DNA from 2 places in the Paraburkholderia sp. RL17-373-BIF-A genome. Region 2 is predicted to be linked to the other one. Evidence: riboswitches for the same ligand, from Rfam matches in the RefSeq annotation. Region 2 holds a riboswitch; the other holds the start of a gene.
The links. Region 2 has a riboswitch for glycine ahead of gcvT (glycine cleavage system aminomethyltransferase GcvT). Riboswitches for the same ligand answer to the same signal wherever they lie in the genome.
Positions count from the first base shown of each region.

Region 1 (3,399 bases), on a different contig from region 2:
GGCTGCGGTTTCTGGCGGGTCTCGTCGGCGGCTATGCATCGGGTGCGACCGTGATGATCGCCACGCAGACGCCGCGCTCACGCACCGGATGGGCGCTCGGCACGCTGGCTTCGGGCGTGATGGCGGGCAGTCTCGTCGGCCCGCTGGTGGGCGGCGCGCTGCCGCCGCTGATCGGTATCCGCAACACGTTTTTCATTGCCGGCGCGATGATCTTCTGCGCGTTCATCGCGACCACGCTGCTCGTCAAGGAGCAACCGGTCGAGCGCAAGGGCGGCAAGGCGCACGCAGCGGACGCGGCGACCGGCTGGGCCAGCGTGCCCGACCTGCGGCCGGTGCTGGCAATGCTGTTCACCTCCGGCTTGCTGATGTTCGCCAACATGTCGATCGAGCCGATCATCACCGTGTACGTCGCCCAACTGGTGCACGACGCAAGGCACGTCACGCTGGTGTCCGGCTTCGTGATGTCGGCGTCGGCGTTGGGCAGCGTGCTGGCGGCTTCGCGTGTGGGGCGTCTGGCCGACCGCATCGGCGCGCCCAGGGTGATCGTGGTGTGTCTCGCCGTGTGCGCGGCCTTGCTGGTGCCGCAGGCGTTCGTCACGAGCGGCTGGCAACTGGTGGCGCTGCGCTTTCTGATGGGCTTGGCGCTGGCCGGCCTGCTGCCGTCGATCACGAGCGTGATCCGCCACAACGTGCCCGACCGCTCGGCCGGCTACATTCTCGGTTATGCGACTTCGGCGAATTACGCGGGCCAGGTGGCGGGTCCGCTCGCGGGCGGCTTTGCCGGCGCGCATTTCGGCATGCAGGCGGTGTTCCTCATCACCAGCGCGTTGATGCTCTGCGGGGCGCTGTTCAACGGCTGGGTGTTCAGAGGCTCGGGTGCCCGGTCTGGCTGACCAGGCAACGGATAGCGCGTCTGAAGCGAATCAACGACGCGAATCGAACGCGATGCGTACCGCGAGTCCGGCGAGCACGGTGCCCATCAGCCAGCGCTGCATCAGCAGCCACATCGGACGGCCGGCGAGAAACACGGCGATCGAACCCGCCATGCTCGCGATCAGCGCATTCACCGTCACGCTGATGACGATCTGCACGCAGCCAAGCGCAATGGACTGCGCAAGCACGCTGCCGTGCCCCGGCGAAATGAATTGCGGCAGCAGCGACAGATACATCACCGCGATCTTCGGATTCGCGAGGTTGGTGACGAGGCCCATGGTGAACAGCTTGCGGCGGCTGTCGTGCGGCAGATCGCGGACCTGGAACGGCGAACGGCCGCCCGGCTTGACCGCCTGCCACGCCAGATACAGCAGATAGAGCGCGCCGCCGAAGCGCAACGCGTCGTACGCGTACGGCACCGTCAACAGCAGCGCCGTGATGCCGAACGCGGCGCAGAACATGTAGAACACGTAGCCGAGCGCGACACCGCCGAGCGAAACGAGGCCCGCGCGCCGCCCCTGGCAGAGCGATCGCGAGATCAGATAGATCATGTTCGGCCCCGGCGTGAGCACCATGCCGAGCGACACCAGACCGAAGGCGAGCAGCGTTGGGAAAGCGGGCACGTCATTCTCCTCTGCAAATGAAGGTTGGGCGGTGCCGCCAAATATAGCCGATGCCGGCCATTTCGGCGCGACGTACGGGCTCGAAAATTCGTAGCGACGCATGCCCCGCCTTCATCTCCACTCAAGCAGTTTCAGACCGCCGCTTGCGCAGTGCATCGCAGGAAAGACTTGCGGTGAAATTTTTTGAACGGTATTGTCGAGCCGTTCTGCAATGCAGCGCGGGAGAGATCGTCAGACGTTCGTGACGACGCCGACGGAGCAACCGCCCCGGAAACTCTCAGGCAAAAGGACCGCGCAGCAGGAACATCTGGAGAGCGGCGCACTGGACTACCCTGTGCGCCCACCGAAGGGGATTCCCCGCACACGGCTCGCATCGGGCCCGGCTGCCGCGGGGAAGAAACTCTCAGGTACATGGACAGATGGGGCATCGACGCCGGTTTCGACACGAAATCGACACCGGTGATGCTCAACTACTCTGGACCATGTCATGTCACGAATCGCCATTATCGGCGCCGGCATTACCGGCGTCACGACCGCTCACGCCCTCGCTCAGCGCGGCCACCACGTTACCGTCTTCGAGCGCCATCGCTATGCGGCGATGGAGACTTCGTTCGCCAACGGCGGCCAGTTGTCCGCCAGCAATGCCGAAGTCTGGAACAGCGCGGCCACCGTCATGAAGGGCCTGCGCTGGATGCTCACGCGCGACGCCCCCTTGCTGCTCAACCCCACGCCCACCTGGCACAAGTACTCGTGGATGGGCGAATTCCTGCGCGAGATTCCACACTACCGGACGAACACGGTTGAAACCGTGCGGCTCGCGATTGCCGCGCGCGAACATCTGTTTTCGATCGCCGAGACCGAAGGCATCGACTTCGATCTGGAGCGGCGCGGCATTCTGCACATCTACAAGACCCGCAAGGAATTCGACGCCGCGAGCAAGGTGAACGAACTGCTGCGCGAAGGCGGGCTCGACCGCAATCCGGTGACGGCGAGCGAGCTGCATGGCATCGAGCCCACGCTGCACGGCGATTTTTACGGCGGCTTTTTCACACCATCCGATTCGACCGGCGATATTCACAAGTTCACGCGCGGCCTCGCTCAGGCGTGCGTGCGGCACGGCGTCGAGTTTCATTACGATGCGCAGATCACGTCGATCGAGCAGCCGCCGGAGGGCCGCTTTACGCTGACGGTCGATCTCGAAGGCGAGTCGCAGCGGTTCGCGTTCGAGCGGATCGTCGTGTGCGCGGGCGTGAAGAGCCGCGATTTCGCCTCGATGCTGGGCGACCACGTGAACATCTACCCCGTCAAAGGCTATTCGATCACCGTCTGTCTCGATGACGAACTCAGCCAGCAGCGCGCGCCGTGGGTGAGCCTGCTCGACGACAGCGCGAAGATCGTCACGAGCCGGCTCGGCGTGGATCGTTTTCGCGTGGCCGGCACGGCGGAGATCAACGGCTTCAACCGCGATATCCGTTCGGACCGGATTGCGCCGCTGGTGGACTGGACGCGGCGCTATTTCCCCGAGGTGTCGACCTCGCGCGTGATTCCGTGGGCGGGCTTGCGGCCGATGCTGCCGAGCATGTTGCCCAAGGTGGGCCGCGGCAAACGGCGCGGCGTGTTCTACAACACCGGGCATGGACATCTGGGCTGGACGTTGTCGGCCGCGACGGCGCAGGTGTTGGCGGGCGCGATTCAGTAGCGCTTGCTGACAGGGTTTTGCAGGCGGCGGTAGCGCGATGTCACCACTGCCGCCGCCGAATGCAAAATTCGCCACTTCTGCTAGTGTTCTCCCCATACGCATCAGTGCCGCGGAGAACTCCATGCCCTACACCCGTGCAGCGAA
Region 1 covers NZ_JARESO010000013.1:76,718-80,116, reverse strand. Annotated here, with positions in the region: gene P0D80_RS18090 (MFS transporter) at 1-893, shown strand, start outside; gene P0D80_RS18085 (LysE family translocator) at 924-1,556, opposite strand; glycine riboswitch at 1,766-1,859, shown strand; gene P0D80_RS18080 (D-amino acid dehydrogenase) at 2,044-3,255, shown strand; gene P0D80_RS18075 (BON domain-containing protein) at 3,377-3,399, shown strand, end outside.
Region 1: it holds a riboswitch for glycine, as region 2 does, so the genes downstream of both, P0D80_RS18080 (D-amino acid dehydrogenase) here and gcvT (glycine cleavage system aminomethyltransferase GcvT) in region 2, are expected to answer to the same signal.

Region 2 (3,399 bases):
TTCCCGGTCAGCGCACAGGACGCCGTCGACGTAATGACGGTTATCGAGCTTGCGGCGCGCAGTTCGGAAGAAGGCGTCCGGCTGCCGTTTGAGCGGATTCGCTGACGATTTGGCCGGCATGTCGAAACGGCTTGTGCACCTAAAATAGCACTCGCCACCCATGCCGCGCGGGCCAAACCCTGACAAGCCCGAAAGGAACATAACGTTACAAATAAGGCCGCGCTGCCGGTCAGCGCGGCCCGGCAGTCATCCGTTGCTACCGGGTAGCACCACACAACGACAATGACTTCCGGAGAGTCCATGCCCCGTACTATCCGCGCGCTCGCCGCGTGCGCCTTGCTCAGTTCCCTCGCCGCCTGTGTGGTGGCGCCTCAACCCCAGCCGGCGCCTCGTCCCAACCCGCAACAGATCGCGGATCAGCGCCTGCGTCAGGTCGACGGCCGCATCGACAATCTCAGCCGCCGGATCGACAACCGCGTGAATCAGGGCTATTACCCGCCGCCCCAAGGCGGCGCGCTGCATCATCGTCTAGACGTGATCCGTCAGGAAGCGCACGACATGGCCGCGCAACATGGCGGCGGCCTCTCCAGCGACGAACAGCGCGTGCTGAATCAGGAGCTGGACAACGCGGCGCACGCCATCGGCGAATAATCGCGCCGCACGTCAGGTCAGGCACCAAAAGCAGCACGAGCGCGGCATCACGTCCCGCGCTTTTTTTGACAGGCGCGAGAGCGGTGCGTCAACCGCCGCGCCGCTCGCGGGCCTTTATTTGACAAGCCCCCGGCCCTCGCGTACATTCGCCGCACGCGTCGGGAGAGCGCGCTGGCCGCTGAAAATCGCAGGCCGCGCCGCCGAAGGGGCACACCCGCAAACTCTCAGGCAAAAGGACCGACCGCGTCGAAAAACCCGCGTCCAGGCAACATCGAGGCACTCGTTTTTCGCACTCTGGAGAGCGGCAGTAGCCGTCTGCATCGTTTAATCGAGCAGATTCTGGCAAGCTGCCCACCGAAGGGGCGCGCGTTTCACCGCGGCACGTCAATGTGATCACGGTGGCGCAATCTCTCAGGTATCGAGGACAGAGGGGTCATGCAGGACCACGCTCGCAGCCAGAAGGCCGCGAGGCGTAGCGCCGCATGGCCTTTTTTGTTTCGCGAGATGCCCGAGGCCCCATGACCGAACTCAAACACACCCCGCTTCACGCCACCCACCGTGCGCTCAATGCCCGCATGGTCGATTTCGGCGGCTGGGACATGCCTGTCAATTACGGCTCGCAAATCGACGAACACCGCGCCGTGCGCACCGACGCTGGCATGTTCGACGTCTCGCACATGTGCGTCGTCGATTTCACCGGCGAGCGCGTGCGCGCCTTCTTCGAATACGCGCTGGCGAACAATGTCGCCAAACTGCAAACGCTCGGCCGCGCACTGTACTCCTGCCTGCTGAACCCGGACGGCGGCGTGATCGACGATCTGATTGTCTATTACTTCGGCGAAGATCACTTCCGCGTGGTCGTGAACGCTGGCACCGCTGATAAAGACATCGCCTGGTTCGGCCAGCTCAACGCCGAAGGCGGCTTCGGCCTGACCATCACGCCGCGTCGCGACTTTGCGATCGTCGCCGTGCAAGGCCCGAACGCACGCGAAAAAGTCTGGCAAACCGTGCCGGCCGCGCGCGCCGCCACGGAAGCCTTGAAGCCCTTCAACGCCACTCGCATCGAAAACACGCCGTTCGGCGAATTGACCGTCGCCCGCACCGGCTACACCGGCGAAGACGGCTTCGAAATCATCGTGCCGGCGGATCACGTCGAAGCGCTGTGGAACGCATTGCAAGCCCAAGACGTGCGCCCGGCCGGTCTCGGCGCGCGCGACACGCTGCGCCTCGAAGCCGGCATGAACCTGTACGGCCAGGATATGGACGACAACGTCTCGCCGCTCGACGCCGGCCTCGCCTGGACCGTCGACCTCACCTCGCCGCGCGACTTCGTCGGCAAAGGCAAGCTGGAAGCGGACGGTTCGCAGGCCGCGTTCGTCGGCCTGATTCTGCTGAAGGACAACGGCAAGGCGGCAGGCGTGCTGCGTGCTCATCAGAAAGTCGTCACGCCGCAGGGCGAAGGCGAAATCACCAGCGGCACGTTTTCCCCGACCATGCAGGAATCGATCGCCTTCGCGCGCGTGCCGAAGGGCGTGCAGCCAGGCGACACCGTGCACGTTCAGATTCGTGACAAAAACGTTCCTGCAAGCGTGGTAAAACTGCCGTTCGTGCGCAATGGCAAAGTGCTTGCGGTTTAAGCAACCGGCGCGTTCGTCCACTTTTTTCAAGTCACTACCGAATCACACCGCATAGGAGCATCCGATGAGCATCCCGGCCGATCTGAAATACACCGAATCGCACGAATGGGTCCGCACCGAAGCGGACGGCACGCTGACGGTCGGCATCACCGACCACGCGCAGGAAGCGCTCGGCGACATCGTCTTCTTCGAAGTCCAGGAACTGGGCAAGACCGTCACGGCAGGCGACACCGTCGCCGTCATCGAATCGGTGAAAGCCGCTTCCGATATCTACGCGCCGGTTTCGGGCGAAATCATCGAAGCGAACACCGCCGTGGCCGACACGCCTGATTCGGTGAACAGCACGCCGTACGAAAGCTGGCTCTTCAAGATCAAGCCGGCTGCGGACGCCACGCAGGACCGTCTGATCGACGCCGACGCGTACACCAAGTCAATCGGCGCCTGATTCACCTTTACGTTTAACCCGACAGGTGCGGTGTCCTTTTCGAACGGACAGCCGCACCGCCAGGAACACCCATGAAGCTCGAACACCCGGATCGTCTGATGAACCGCACTCCTCTCTCGCTCGCCGCGCTCGAAGTGCATGACGCCTTCGCCGAACGGCACATCGGCCCGGACGCGGCCGACCAGCACGCGATGCTCGAAGCCCTCGGCTTCGCGTCGCGCGCCGCGCTGATCGACGCCGTCATTCCGAAGACGATCCGCCGCACCGAAACGCTGCCGCTCGGCCCCTTCGCGCAACCGAAGAGCGAAGCGGAAGCGCTCGCCGCGCTGCGCGAACTCGCGGACAAGAACCAGGTGTTCCGCTCGTACATCGGGCAGGGCTATTACAACGCGCACACGCCGACGGTGATTCTGCGCAACGTGCTGGAAAATCCGGCGTGGTACACCGCGTACACGCCGTACCAGCCGGAAATCTCGCAAGGCCGTCTGGAAGCGCTGTTGAACTTCCAGCAGATGATCGTCGACCTGACGGGTCTGGCGATCTCGAATGCGTCGCTGCTCGACGAAGCCACCGCTGCCGCTGAAGCAATGACGTTGCTGCAACGCATCGGCAAGCCGAAGTCGAACGTGTTCTACGTGGCCGACGACGTGCTGCCGCAAACCATCG
Region 2 covers NZ_JARESO010000009.1:268,348-271,746, reverse strand. Annotated here, with positions in the region: gene P0D80_RS14365 (oxidoreductase) at 1-105, shown strand, start outside; gene P0D80_RS14360 (hypothetical protein) at 301-651, shown strand; glycine riboswitch at 801-901, shown strand; glycine riboswitch at 936-1,089, shown strand; gene gcvT (glycine cleavage system aminomethyltransferase GcvT) at 1,170-2,288, shown strand; gene gcvH (glycine cleavage system protein GcvH) at 2,353-2,733, shown strand; gene gcvP (aminomethyl-transferring glycine dehydrogenase) at 2,805-3,399, shown strand, end outside.